2 regions of the Paenibacillus sp. FSL H7-0943 genome follow, and region 1 is predicted to be linked to the other one. Evidence: riboswitches for the same ligand, from Rfam matches in the RefSeq annotation. Region 1 holds a riboswitch; the other holds the start of a gene.
The links. Region 1 has a riboswitch for cyclic di-GMP ahead of NSQ55_RS03255 (transglutaminase-like domain-containing protein). Riboswitches for the same ligand answer to the same signal wherever they lie in the genome.
Positions count from the first base shown of each region.

Region 2: it holds a riboswitch for cyclic di-GMP, as region 1 does, so the genes downstream of both, NSQ55_RS02490 (choice-of-anchor A family protein) here and NSQ55_RS03255 (transglutaminase-like domain-containing protein) in region 1, are expected to answer to the same signal.

Region 1 is NZ_CP150148.1:738,521-745,966, reverse strand. Features, by position in the region: rRNA gene NSQ55_RS03265 (23S ribosomal RNA) at 1-1,791, opposite strand, end outside; rRNA gene NSQ55_RS03260 (16S ribosomal RNA) at 2,024-3,581, opposite strand; gene NSQ55_RS03255 (transglutaminase-like domain-containing protein) at 3,949-4,758, opposite strand; cyclic di-GMP riboswitch class I at 4,772-4,852, opposite strand; cyclic di-GMP riboswitch class I at 4,927-5,009, opposite strand; gene NSQ55_RS03250 (class D sortase) at 5,123-5,788, opposite strand; gene NSQ55_RS03245 (GtrA family protein) at 5,891-6,298, opposite strand; gene NSQ55_RS03240 (glycosyltransferase family 2 protein) at 6,285-7,265, opposite strand; gene NSQ55_RS03235 (phospholipid carrier-dependent glycosyltransferase) at 7,363-7,446, opposite strand, start outside.
Region 2 is NZ_CP150148.1:555,920-563,365, reverse strand. Features, by position in the region: gene NSQ55_RS02495 (alpha/beta hydrolase) at 1-499, opposite strand, end outside; gene NSQ55_RS02490 (choice-of-anchor A family protein) at 607-3,042, opposite strand; cyclic di-GMP riboswitch class I at 3,151-3,241, opposite strand; gene NSQ55_RS02485 (hypothetical protein) at 3,737-4,129, shown strand; gene NSQ55_RS02480 (ASCH domain-containing protein) at 4,329-4,742, opposite strand; gene NSQ55_RS02475 (kelch repeat-containing protein) at 4,929-6,179, shown strand; gene NSQ55_RS02470 (hypothetical protein) at 6,393-6,782, opposite strand; gene NSQ55_RS02465 (hypothetical protein) at 7,009-7,200, shown strand.

The DNA of each region.
Region 1 (7,446 bases):
CACTGCGGCCCCCTCGTGCTATTCACACTACCGGGGCACCCCTTCTCCCGAAGTTACGGGGTCATTTTGCCGAGTTCCTTAACGAGAGTTCTTCCGCGCGCCTTAGAATTCTCTTCTCGCCTACCTGTGTCGGTTTGCGGTACGGGCACCTTCTCCTGGCTAGAGGCTTTTCTTGGCAGTGTGAGATCATGACCTTCGCTACTACAATTTTCGCTCCCCATCACAGCCCAGCCTTATCGATGTGCGGATTTGCCTACACATCAGCCTCACTGCTTAGACGGACATCCATCAGTCCGCGTCACTACCCTCCTGCGTCACCCCATCGCTCATAGCGGATTACGGTGGTACAGTAATTTCAAACTGTTGTCCTTCGACTACGCCTTTCGGCCTCGCCTTAGGTCCCGACTTACCCTGAGCGGACGAGCCTTCCTCAGGAAACCTTGGGCTTTCGGCGGATCAGATTCTCACTGATCTTTTCGTTACTCATACCGGCATTCTCACTTGTGTAGTGTCCAGCGCTCTTTTCAGTACACCTTCAACCCCTACACAACGCTCCCCTACCCCAGATACATAGTATCTAGCCATAGCTTCGGTGGTGTGTTTAGCCCCGTTACATTTTCGGCGCAGAGTCACTCGACCAGTGAGCTATTACGCACTCTTTCAATGGTGGCTGCTTCTAAGCCAACATCCTGGTTGTCTGTGCAACTCCACATCCTTTCCCACTTAACACACACTTGGGGACCTTAGCTGATGGTCTGGGCTGTTTCCCTTTTGACAATGGATCTTAGCACTCACTGTCTGACTCCCGGCAATAAGTATATGGCATTCGGAGTTTGACTGAGCTTGGTAATCCTTGCGGACCCCGCACCCAATCAGTGCTCTACCTCCACTACTCTTATACCGAGGCTAGCCCTAAAGCTATTTCGGGGAGAACCAGCTATCTCCGAGTTCGATTGGAATTTCTCCGCTACCCCCACCTCATCCCCGCACTTTTCAACGTACGTGGGTTCGGGCCTCCAGTGCGTGTTACCGCACCTTCACCCTGGACAGGGGTAGATCACACGGTTTCGGGTCTACGTCCACATACTAATTCGCCCTATTCAGACTCGCTTTCGCTGCGGCTCCACCTTCTCGGCTTAACCTTGCATGTTAAACGTAACTCGCCGGTTCATTCTACAAAAGGCACGCCATCACCCATTAATAGGGCTCTGACTTTTTGTAAGCACACGGTTTCAGGTTCTATTTCACTCCCCTTCCGGGGTGCTTTTCACCTTTCCCTCACGGTACTGTTTCACTATCGGTCGCCAGGTAGTATTTAGCCTTAGCAGATGGTCCTGCTGGATTCATACGGGGTTTCACGTGCCCCGCACTACTCGGGATCCGTCTCGGAGAGAATACAGTTTAGGCTACAGGGCTTTTACCTCTATCGCGGGCCTTTCCAGACCTCTTCACCTACCATATTCCTTTGTAACTCCATGTGAGACGTCCCACAACCCCTAAGAGCAAGCTCTTAGGTTTAGGCTGTTCCGCGTTCGCTCGCCGCTACTGACGGAATCACTATTGTTTTCTCTTCCTCAGGGTACTTAGATGTTTCAGTTCCCCTGGTCTGCCTCTACATTTCCTATGTATTCAGAAATGAGTAACTGCGAATTACCACAGCTGGGTTTCCCCATTCGGACACCCCCGGATCAAAGCTTGCTTACAGCTCCCCGAGGCAGTTTCGTTGTTCGCCACGTCCTTCGTCGGCTCCTGGCGCCTAGGCATCCTCCGTGTGCTCTTATTAGCTTAACCTTGATTCTTCCGAAGAAAAATCTCACTAATAACATTTACTTGTTTACACAAGTTGCTAAAAGATGTTCTAAAACGCAAATTCGTTTCGGTATCCAGTTTTCAAGGATCAAGTCTTACTTGAGAGCTTAAACTCTCAAAACTGAGCAACGAGTGAGTAACAGGCCTAAACCTGAGTTTTGGAAGCTTAGCTTCCGATTTGAATGTCCTCATTGCAGAGAACGATTCTCCATAGAAAGGAGGTGATCCAGCCGCACCTTCCGATACGGCTACCTTGTTACGACTTCACCCCAATCATCTACCCCACCTTCGGCGGCTGGCTCCCTTGCGGGTTACCCCACCGACTTCGGGTGTTGTAAACTCTCGTGGTGTGACGGGCGGTGTGTACAAGACCCGGGAACGTATTCACCGCGGCATGCTGATCCGCGATTACTAGCAATTCCGACTTCATGCAGGCGAGTTGCAGCCTGCAATCCGAACTGAGACCGGCTTTGATGGGATTGGCTCCACCTCGCGGCTTCGCTTCCCGTTGTACCGGCCATTGTAGTACGTGTGTAGCCCAGGTCATAAGGGGCATGATGATTTGACGTCATCCCCACCTTCCTCCGGTTTGTCACCGGCAGTCACTCTAGAGTGCCCAACATTACTTGCTGGCAACTAAAGTTAAGGGTTGCGCTCGTTGCGGGACTTAACCCAACATCTCACGACACGAGCTGACGACAACCATGCACCACCTGTCTCCTCTGTCCCGAAGGCCGCTGCTATCTCTAGCAGATTCAGAGGGATGTCAAGACCTGGTAAGGTTCTTCGCGTTGCTTCGAATTAAACCACATACTCCACTGCTTGTGCGGGTCCCCGTCAATTCCTTTGAGTTTCAGTCTTGCGACCGTACTCCCCAGGCGGAGTGCTTACTGTGTTAACTTCGGCACCAAGGGTATCGAAACCCCTAACACCTAGCACTCATCGTTTACGGCGTGGACTACCAGGGTATCTAATCCTGTTTGCTCCCCACGCTTTCGCGCCTCAGCGTCAGTTACAGCCCAGAAAGTCGCCTTCGCCACTGGTGTTCCTCCACATATCTACGCATTTCACCGCTACACGTGGAATTCCACTTTCCTCTTCTGTACTCAAGCCACCCAGTTTCCAGTGCGACCTCAGGTTGAGCCCAAGGTTTAAACACCAGACTTAAATAGCCGCCTGCGCGCGCTTTACGCCCAATAATTCCGGACAACGCTTGCCCCCTACGTATTACCGCGGCTGCTGGCACGTAGTTAGCCGGGGCTTTCTTCTCAGGTACCGTCACTCCGGTAGCAGTTACTCTACCGGACGTTCTTCCCTGGCAACAGAGCTTTACGATCCGAAAACCTTCATCACTCACGCGGCGTTGCTCCGTCAGGCTTTCGCCCATTGCGGAAGATTCCCTACTGCTGCCTCCCGTAGGAGTCTGGGCCGTGTCTCAGTCCCAGTGTGGCCGTTCACCCTCTCAGGTCGGCTACGCATCGTCGCCTTGGTGGGCCGTTACCCCACCAACTAGCTAATGCGCCGCAGGCCCATCCCTCAGTGACAGATTGCTCCGTCTTTCATTCTTCTCTCAGGAGAAAAAAGAAATTATCCGGTATTAGCTACCGTTTCCGGTAGTTATCCCAGTCTGAAGGGCAGGTTGCCTACGTGTTACTCACCCGTCCGCCGCTAAGTTATTTTGAAAGCAAGCTTTCAAAATAACTCCGCTCGACTTGCATGTATTAGGCACGCCGCCAGCGTTCGTCCTGAGCCAGGATCAAACTCTCCAATTAGTATTGAAAAGAGCGATATGCTCATTTTGAAACATCTGACGAGAAAATTAATTCTCTAATTTTGGATTTCACTTACGTGATTTCCTACTCACTCGTTGTTCAGTTTTCAAAGATCAAGTTCTCGTTGGCGCCGTTTAATGTCTCAGCAGCAACTCTTATAATATATCATGTTGTTTTCAGAAATGCAAGCTTTATTTTTCGAAGCTTTTTATCAGCCTCGTCTGTATCGCCTGTACGCTGTCTAACAACGCTTACCTATAATACCCCAACTATTAATAGAAAAGCAACCCCTAATATAAAAATAAACAACTAGCTTAATAATTAAGCTAGTTGTTTATTTAATAGAGTTATGTTTCTAGCGACGAACTTAATAGTATTTTGCCGCAGTATATTTGCTTGAGGCTTTAATTAAATCGGTTTTCTTATCACTCTTTGAAAGTCCTGCATCCACTGTAGTATCAATGGTAACCCACTTCCCATTAAGCAACACTTCGTTCCAGGCATGATATTGCGTAACGTAGCTTGTATTCCCCATTACCAACTTAGCAGGAACATCTACACTCCGCAGCATTGCGGCAAAAAGAGAAGCGTAATCATAGCAAATCCCTTTTTTAGTAGTCAATGTCTTATCGATGCTTGGAATATAATCAGTAGTTACACTATTAGCAAGAGAGTAATCATATTGTACATTCGCAACTACATAGTTATAGATCGCTTTAACTTTCTCTTCGTCTGTTGTTTTGCCTTGTACTAATTGTTTAGCTTTGACAATCGCTTTATCAGAAGAACTCCATTTCACATTCTGTACGGAGCCCAAATATACGGAATTCGAGTCACTCATGGTTACGTCTACTACTTCGGAATATAACGCTTTGTATTTATTGCCGGTTGTATTCACCAGAACAGAAACCTTATAAGTCCCATTTCCTTGTTGCAAAGGGAAGTCCTCAGCTTGTCCAGAAGCATACAAGTTATATGTATAGCTGCTGTTATCTTTGGTGATCATGAGTTTGATTCTTTTATCTTTCGGAATATCATAGTTAATACCAATAACACCTTGAGCCACTTTGGATGTAATCAACCAGCTGGCATCTGCACTTGCAGCTTGAGCTGTACTTACCGGAACTGAAGTCATTAGGACGAACAACGCCACCAGCATAAAATAAATCTTTTTCACGGATAAAACTCCTTTCGGTAGCTGGCTGCCATCCTTTCGGGAAGGCCCTTTAGCTTTGCGTCCCTACCTTTCGATAGGTTTGCCGTTATCGTATAAGCTCTATCTGTTCTAGCTTTACTAGATATAATTGATAGAATCCATTTGAAACAAACAAAAAAAGCCTCTTCATTCGGTAGCTGGCTGCCATCCTTTCGGGAAAAGGCCCTTTAGCTTTGCGTCCCTACCTTTCGGAAGGTTTGCCGTTATCGTGTTTAGCTTTCATAGTATAATACTATCATATTTATAGTTGTGAACAAGACCTAATTTACTAGATTACCCATTATTTTATAAATATCTCCCGGTATTTGTGTTTTCTTGTCATTCACTATTCTCCTTTTGTTAATTTGGCATGAACAATCAGCCGATGCGTTGGATTCACTAACGGATCACATGTAATCAGAGTAAGAATCTTATCCTTGTCATTCCCGTCAAGAACGGAGACATCACTCGGATCTACAACAGAAATATCGTATACCTCATAGTTAAACACCTGATCACTAGTCTTTACCGTGATAACATCCCCCACAACAACCTCATTCAATCTGTTAAACAAACGACCCGTAGTTCGAGCCCGATGCGCCGCGATTGCAGCATTCCCGATCTCTCCAAGGGGTGCCGTTTCTTTCATATGGGCTGCAGCATGTTTCATATTAGCTTTTGTAGCCCCTTCTAATACAGGCAGCTTCAAATCAATCTTATCGATTTCAATTAGTGCGATTACTTTGCCACCGACTTCAATCTCCGGTTCAGGCTTTTCTGTCTCTTGGGGTTGGGGCTGTGCCTGGGCATCCAGAACCGATTCCTCTGCTAACAGCTGAGTAACTTCAGCATACCTGCTCCTCAGATCTGACTGGGGAGTACTATCGGCAGTGCTTAGTTCAGCCGTTTCTAATAACTTCTCCTGCTGCCTGTCGTTGTACCATTCGTTAGCTGTCGGATATAACATGATAAGTATCCCAGCCAGTATGAGTAAATAGGAGAATTTACGCAATGTTATTCACCTCCGTATATTGTTTCTATGGTTATATACAAATCAAGCAGAAACAGCTACTTGCCTTTAAGCATAGCAACTCCTTCTGCCTGAAATTAATGTTTAAAATACCCATTTACGACTTCCAAAGAAATTGATGATCACCGTGATAAAGGTAACCAGCACCTTGGAGATCAAGACTTGAATACCTAGTTTGTCTGTCAACAGATGCATTAGCAGCAGTGATATTCCGAGCACTACCAGATTCAGCACGATAAACTTGACCAGCTGCACGCGGTCGAAGCCTTCTTTATTCCCCCGGTTGCGATCACGAAAGGTTACTTTTTTATTCAAAATAAAGCTATTCGCCGTGCCTGCACTATAGGAGATCACCTGCGCCAATGCGTATACCATCCCTAGTGAATTCAACAATGTAAAAATCACAAAATCAATAAGCGTATTGAGCAAACCTACGGCATTAAATTTGAGGAACTGTATGAATGCAGCGCGCAAGTTCTTATCTGACATCATTGTGGTCCTTCCGGCGGTCCAGTTGTTCTTCGTTCTGGTAGCCTTTAGTCTCACTAACAATATATAGCGGTCTATCTTTAGACTCGTCATAAATCCGTCCGATATACTCCCCAATCACACCCAACAGCATCAGAACGATACCGTTAAAGAGCAGATTAACGCCTACAATGGAAGCCCAGCCCGGAACCGTCCAGGAGGTAAAAAATATCTTTTGAAACAAGACGAAAAATAAATAGAGAAAGCTAGAGAATGAAAGGAAGAATCCAATATACGTAGCAATCTTAAGCGGCTTATGTGAAAAAGAGGTGATGCCATCTAACGCAAAACGAATCATTTTCTTCAGCGGATATTTGGTTTCTCCGGCAAAACGTTCTTCCCGTTCATATTCCACCATAGTCTGCTTGAAGCCAACCCAGCTCACCAAACCTCTGACATAGCGGTTCTTTTCTTTAAGTCCCCGCAGGACATCACATACCTTACGGTCAATAAGACGGAAATCGCCTGTATCCGTAGGAATATCCACACTTGTCATACTGCTGAGCAGGCGGTAAAAAAGCTTCGCGGTGACCTTTTTGAACATCGTTTCTCCGTGGCGCTTCAGGCGTTTCGCATATACAACGTCGTAGCCCTCTTTCCACTTCTCGATCATTTGCAAAATGACCTCCGGAGGATCCTGAAGATCAGCGTCAATAACAACAACCGCTTGACCTTCGGCATAGTCCATGCCAGCTGTAATCGCTACCTGATGTCCGAAATTACGCGAGAAGTCAATCAGCTTGACATGCTCGTCTCGTTCACAGATCTCCCGAATCATCTGGGCGGAACGATCACGACTGCCGTCATTGACGAAGACCAGCTCATAAGTATCGCCGCACTCGTCCATTACTTTTTTCAAACGTTCATAAGTATGGCTAATTACTTGCTCCTCATTGAACATGGGTACAATCACACTATATCTGGCTTTCACCTTTATTCCTCCTACAAGCTTTTTGGAGCGTTACATCCATCTACACTTCATAATAACGCTGCATGCATAAACTTATTTTATAGATTTTTATTAAATCCTAGAAAACCCAAGTAGGGAACCAACGCAGCATATCTTTCACGTAATCTCCACTGACCTGCATCCCTGACAGTACCGGGTAGAA
Region 2 (7,446 bases), 180 kb from region 1:
TCATGTATTCAATCCATTGCAAATAATCTTTTCGTTCCGGCCAACCAAAACCAATGTAATCCCCTGCGCTATCTCCATGCCCTCTTGCATCGGGAATTAGGATGTTAAAGCCTAAGTTCTCGTAGTAGATTTTGGCGTACGCCCCCATATCCTTTGCTTTACCTGAATAACCGTGGGCTAGAATGGCTGTGCGTCCCGCAGCACGATTAGATTGGAGTAAGTAACCCCTTAGTTTAAGTCCATCTGCAGATACGATCTCAATATTCTCGAAGCTCTGGCGAGAGACCCAATCCTTCCCCTCCCCCCAAGAAGCTCCGGCAACCGGAGGATCAGCCTTCAGATTAGGATTATTACTTAGAAATACCTTTGGCGCTCGTTTAATAGCAATACCATAGAAGAAAAATCCCACATAGATTAGAATCCCTATGATGATTACAGCGCTAATAATGAACCATATCAATTCGCCTTCGCCATCCCCTCTACATTTCTTTTCCAACAAGAGTATACCATCTACTTAGAATGCACCAAACTATCGCAATCATGACATACAAATAGAGCCGCCATCGGAACACTCCCGAAAGCGACTCTATGTTGATCTACCCTTTATTATTTATTCTTTTTGGAGAACTTGGTTCTCATTAATAATCCGATAAGTGCAAAACCTAAACCTGCTACATAGTAAGGTGCAGGACTTGATTCACCCGTTTTTGGCAATTCCTTCACAGGTGGCTTTCCTAATGGGATCGTATCGTCCACTACGATGATTTCATCAGGTGTTGGTGTTGGCGTTGGTGTCACTGCCGGTACCGGACCTAATGGGATCTCATCATCATCAACAAGTACTTCTGTGCTATTCGACGGTGTTGGTACTGGCGCTGGTGTCGGCGAAGCTACAGGCCCAAGCGGCACGGGATCTTCTGCAAGAACTATAGTGCCAATTACGGATGATGGCGTTGGTGTCGGGAACACCGAAGTCTCTGGTGTCGACGTTGGTGTTACCTCTGGTGTTACCGTTGGTGTTGGTGTTACCGTTGGTGTTGGTGTTACCGTTGGTGTTGGTGTTACCGTTGGTGTTGGTGTTACCTCTGGTGTTACCGTTGGTGTTGGTGTTACCTCTGGCGTTACCGTCGGTGTTGGTGTTGCTTCAAGCGTCGGCGTTGGTGTCGGCGTCACTGTCGGCGTCACTGTCGGCGTTGGCGTTGGTGTCGGCGTTGGCGTTGGTGTCGGCGTCGGCGTTGGTGTCGGTGTTGGTGTCACTGTCGGCGTTGGTGTCGGTGTCGGCGTTGGTGTCGGCGTCGGCGTCACTGTCGGCGTTGGTGTCGGCGTCGGCGTTGGTGTCGGCGTCGGCGTCACTGTCGGCGTTGGTGTCGGCGTCGGCGTTGGTGTCGGCGTCACTGTCGGCGTTGGCGTTGGTGTCGGCGTCGGCGTTGGTGTCGGTGTTGGTGTCACTGTCGGCGTTGGTGTCGGTGTCGGTGTTGGCGTCACTGTCGGCGTTGGTGTCACTGTTGGCGTTGGCGTCGGTGTCACTGTCGGCGTTGGTGTCGGTGTCGGTGTTGGCGTCACTGTCGGCGTTGGCGTTGGTGTCGGCGTTGGCGTTGGTGTCGGCGTCGGCGTTGGTGTCGGTGTTGGTGTCACTGTCGGCGTTGGTGTCGGTGTCGGCGTTGGTGTCGGCGTCGGCGTCACTGTCGGCGTTGGTGTCGGCGTCGGCGTTGGTGTCGGTGTTGGTGTCACTGTCGGCGTTGGTGTCGGTGTCGGTGTTGGCGTCACTGTCGGCGTTGGTGTCACTGTTGGCGTTGGCGTCGGTGTCACTGTTGGCGTTGGCGTCGGTGTCACTGTCGGCGTTGGTGTCACTGTTGGCGTTGGCGTTGGCGTCACTGTCGGCGTTGGTGTCGGCGTCGGCGTTGGTGTCACTGTCGGCGTCGGACATGGTGTTGGCGTCGGTGTCGGCGTTGGTGTCACTGTCGGCGTCGGCGTTGGTGTCACTGTAGGCGTTGGCGTCGGCGTCGGTGTCGGTGTCGGCGTTGGCGTTGGTGTTGGTGTCGGTGTCACTATCGGCGTTGGCGTTGGTGTCACTGTTGGTGTTGGTGTCGGTGTCACTGTCGGCGTTGGTGTCACTGTTGGTGTTGGTGTCGGCGTCACTGTTGGTGTTGGTGTCGGCGTTGGTGTCGGCGTTGGTCCGGGTTCATCACCATCGTATGGATAGTGGTGAAATTCACCACCACCAGTACCTTTGAGTGAAGCCGCCACTAAAGTACCGTTAATCTGACCATTAATAAAATCAACATGAGCATAGGGGGCAAGTATGCTTCCCATTACACCTATGCCTGCCATATCAAGATACGCAGCTTGGCTAAAGTTAAGCAAAATTTTCTTGCTGTTCAACACGTTATTAGGTAGAAATCCGAAGTTTTTCATTTTTACGTTAGAACCATCAATATTAATAATTGCAGTAGATCCTGAAGGAACATTTATTGTAATTCCGTAGGTATTAGAGACGTTATCTCCTGAAACATTAAAAACATTGACCGCAGGATCTGTACCTGTCAGGGTAAGGCTGCCATATTGGTACACTGTTGTTCCATTCGCCGGCAATGCTGCAAGTTCTGCTGATTTGTCCTTCAAAGACTGACCTACTGCTGAAAAGTCAATCGTACTCCCCTGTCTTTTTGTACCACCCTTGAGGAGCGTTACATTCCCTGAAAAATCTCCCCCGTGCACGATATTCCCATAAACAGTACCTCCGTTGAAAGTAAGATTCCCTCCAACAACAAGTGTGTCAGTCAGGGAAACCTCTGCAGCGGTCAACCTATCTCCAACACTATAGTTGGTTAAGTTAACGTTACCTCCAGCAGCAAACCTTCCTTCCGTATCCGAAACTGTTGTTATATCCCCTAGAATAAACACGTTGTAGACCGCTGCAATTCCCAATGTAGAAGAACTGCTAGCTCCAGCAACTCCAGCTCCCAATGAGGAAAGCCCACTACCTACCGTCAAAATCCCAGCTAATACAAGCGAGAGTAACGGTTTTATTCTTCTTTTCAAATGGCACACCTCCTAAAACTATGATTTATATTAATCAGAATAATTACCAGAAACTCTAAAGGACCTAACAACAAAAAAGACCGCCAAAAAGAAGTGAAATTCCCTTCTCATGGCAGTCGGACGGTCATTGTGCCTTTAAGACACTTTAGACTCCTGGACTTTGCGTCCCGCCCTTTCAGACGGTTTGCTATTATCATGACTATATATATGTATTACACTGCAAGTCCAGAACTGGTAGCTGAAGCATTCTATCCAATAACAGTCTATGACTTTTAATACTTTTGAATTAATAACAGTTTAGCTCCCGACACCCACAATTGTCAATCAATTCCTTTCGATAATTCCCCGCATTAGTACCACACAAAAAAAGCGCCTAAAGGCGCTTCGCATAAGGTTTTTCATTAAATTTTAAAGTAACTGTATATAGCCCAATATGGATATCCATAAGGGAACACTCAGAATTAAACCAAAAAACAATCCACGCTGGAGGCTGCCCTCTTTTTCCATCATAATTCTCCTTTATTTGCGTTCGATACATTAATTTTTATTATTACAATTTTTAATATAATTTATTCTCCGTTATTTAGTTGTGAATTTTATCACATTGGATAAGCTGTTTAGAAATACCATTGATTATTTTTGGAATATCGGGGTAGAATACGAATATACGTTCCTATTAGAGGTGATGAGATTCATGCATAGAGCAGAAAGCAGGGACAACATGCTGGTGAAATCTTATTTATTGCTTCCGATGATTTTATCAGCTTTCGAACGGGACTCCGCCATTTTATCTACACACTTACGAACACCCGCCCCTTATCTGGAGGTGCTTGGAACAGCTGCTGCAGTAGCTACAACAGATCTAAGGGATGTTCGTGCAGAAATGAGAAGACGGGGAATCAAGGTGTATGAGCAAAACAGACTTAATACGGGAATTGAAGCCAAGTATATATGTCGTGGCTATCATGAACGAATGCTGCTGTTGAATGACATTGTTGCGGCTCAGGCTGCCATCCATATGCGCAGATATCTAGGGCTGGATATTTCATCTTTTAAGAGTTACGAAGAACAGTACCAGATTAAGTAAAGCTGTATAGAAGCCGCTGCGCTCTCTCCCCCCAATCAATTAGTGAACAAAAAAATAGGCCTTACCATGGGAGTTGGCAAGACCTGAGAGAGATATACCACAAAACACTGGGGGGTGTTTGGTGTCTCTAATATATACCTCGAACCTGAAAAAAAGCTGATAGGCACATAAAAATTACATTAAAAATATTGTTCGCCGTTCAGAAGTGATTAGAGTGCTCCCACAAGCTTAGCCGACCTTTAGCTGGAATTGGATGGCTTAATGGATGAACCCCTTTAAGCTTCCAGGCAAACCGTCCTTCACTATAGTCGCCAAAATCATATTCGTTCCCATTGATCCATTCCCTTAAATCCACCTCTGGAGTAACCACATAACATCCCGCGAGCTGACCTGTAGCAATAATAGCTCCTGTCGGCAAATTATTCGCTGTATAGCCATGTTTCGCCAATACTGATTTGTACGGTTCCTGTTCACAAATCTTTTTGTCAATCCTCACTCCGGCATGGATGCCTAACTCGCCGCGGTAGGCTGTTCTCCATGAACGAGTTTCAAACTCTTTTTCACCAAGAGCAATTAAGGTCGCCCAAGGCTGCCGTATTGTTATACACCGCATGATATTTATCCCCTTTGTTTTACATACATTCTTTATACAATAACAAATTATTATTATTATGGAATATAAAAGAATATATTGATTATCTATCACTATATTTCATAAATAGGAATTTATGTTTGGACAATCTTTGATGAGTTAGATAAATTTGTATAGTTATTAATATACATAAGGAGTTGTATTCTTTTGTTAAAAAAAACAACATTACTACTTAGTTCTATAATTCTTATCTTAAGTCTGTTCTCAGCCTTTTCTGTATCCGCTGAAGAAACTGTAAAATGGGAAACAAAAGCTAGTTTGCCCATAAACTTGATGGGATCAGCATCAGCAGAGTTGAATGGAAAGATATATATTTTCGGGGGAGCAAATGGATCAGGAGAGGCAGCTACAGGAACAAGAACAAATAAAACTTACATGTACACTCCAGAAACTAACAAGTGGTCTGAAAGAAAAAGTATGCCCACTGCTAGAGCCGCAACAACTGCTGCAGTTATAGACGATAAGATATATGTTATTGGAGGTTACTATAGCGGGGGTAGAACCAACGTTGTTGAAATGTACGACCCTATAGCAGACAGTTGGGAAACAAAATCACCATTACAAACTCCTAGATCATGGTCAAGTTCAGCGGTAGTCAATGGGAAAATATACGTTTTTGGTGGATCAAAAGATAGCAGCGGACTTTCATTATTTACCGTCGAGGAATACGATCCATCAACTAATCAATGGACTTTTAAAAATAATATGCCTATTAACCCGAATGGCCCTTTTATCGCTACTGTTAATGATAAAATTTACATTACTGGCGGGACCAATGTTGCAGCAGGTGCTTCAATATTCTTCAAAAATCTTTATGAATATGATCCTGTGTTAGACACATATACTGAAAAAAAGAGTATGCCCACTCAAAGATCCGGTGGTGCCGCAGTTGTAATAAATGGAGAGATCTATTATTTAGGTTATGGTCTTTCTGTTGAGAAGTACAGTCCTCAAACTGATACATGGAGTGTTTTTACCAACTTAACTTCATGGAGATTTCAAAATTCAGCCGCGGTAATTAACAACACTATTTTTATCATCGGAGGTTCGAATCAAACTGCCGCTATATCAACAGTAGAAGCAATCACTATACCTATACCTGAAGTTACTCCTACACCAACACCAACCCCTGAACCAACACCGGGTCCGGAGCAACCTACTGGTGATCGCGCTATACTTGTCATAACAATGAATACAGGACTTGAAAAAGAATTTGATTTAAGTATGGATGAGGTTAATGCCTTTATAAATTGGTATGAGAATAAACAAACTGGTGCAGGAACTGCATCTTATGCCATTAATAAGCACGATAATAATAAGGGGCCTTTTACCAGTAGAAAAGATTATGTCATTTACGATAAAATACTAACCTTTGAAGTCAGTGAGTATACAATTTAATAAACAAAAAAAGCCCGCCAACCATTTAAAATTGACGGGCTTTTTTATGAAGTTATAAATGGAGGCTTTAGCATTGTTCCCAAATTCAAAGGAAGAAAACTGTATGTAGAATTAATTGAATTAAAAGTATCATTCTCAATTTATATAATTAAGCTTTTTATAAGACACCTATGAAATAGCTAGTCACCACTTATGATTGACGCATTAAATTTACTATTTATATTGATTAAGAAAAAATTGTTGCAAATCCAATTCAGATTTTATACTCTCAATAACACTTTTCAAACCAGGTACCCAGAGAAAAGTATCTTGTCGGATATAATTCATTACTAGCTCATAACTACGCTCAAACTTTTCAATGTTAGGACTATGTTCGTTTTCCAGTACTGTACGTACCCTTTCTGCTAATTCTACGTAGTCAGCATCAATGTGCTCTTGTTTATAGCTCTCCGCCGATTTTAACTTGGTCCAGGCAAAGGCCCCGCCAGCTACAACTTCTTCAGATCCTTCTACGTATTCAATGCATGAATCATAATTTATAAATGCATTAATTCGTTCTTCAAGCAATTTAAAATCTTGTACATAATTAAGGGTTTTTTCCAAATAAGACACCTCCCCAAATGATAAGAAGATGTGATCTAAACTCACCAAAAAAATTCTAGTTGGTAATCACAACTTGATAGTGAATCCAGTATATACTCTTTTGAAACATAAATATATGTATTATTTTTCACATATAAATTCACACTTATTGTTGAGTTGGGATAAATGTGTTTATAGGTATAGCATTAGTGATAATGTAATCACTTAAAAAAAGAGGTGGCTTGTTTTGATCAACAAAAGAGTCGAAGAGTCAATAAAAGAACATTCACCAGTGCGCCTATACTTAATCAGTGGCGAAACCTTTGAAGGCATTTGCGAAGAAAATTTTAGTGACCAATTCGTCCATTTAAACACAGGTAATGGTATTATTTCATTTCCGCTTTGGGTAGTAAAATATATCCGATTACAACCTTTATAGTGCATATATTGATAAGGAAACTCTAACCTCGTTTCCTTCACTGGAACTCCTAGTGCAAACTCACTGGGGGGGTTATTTTATGTATGCTCTGAGTTCAAATCGGTCCCGAACGAACCGGGCTCCAGCAATTTTGATGGACCCGTAGTATATGAGACTGTGACAGAGCAGCCGTTAAAAATTCAGAGTCTGTCTTAAGGACTTTGTATACATTACTCAACATGATCATTCCTATGTAATATAACGAAT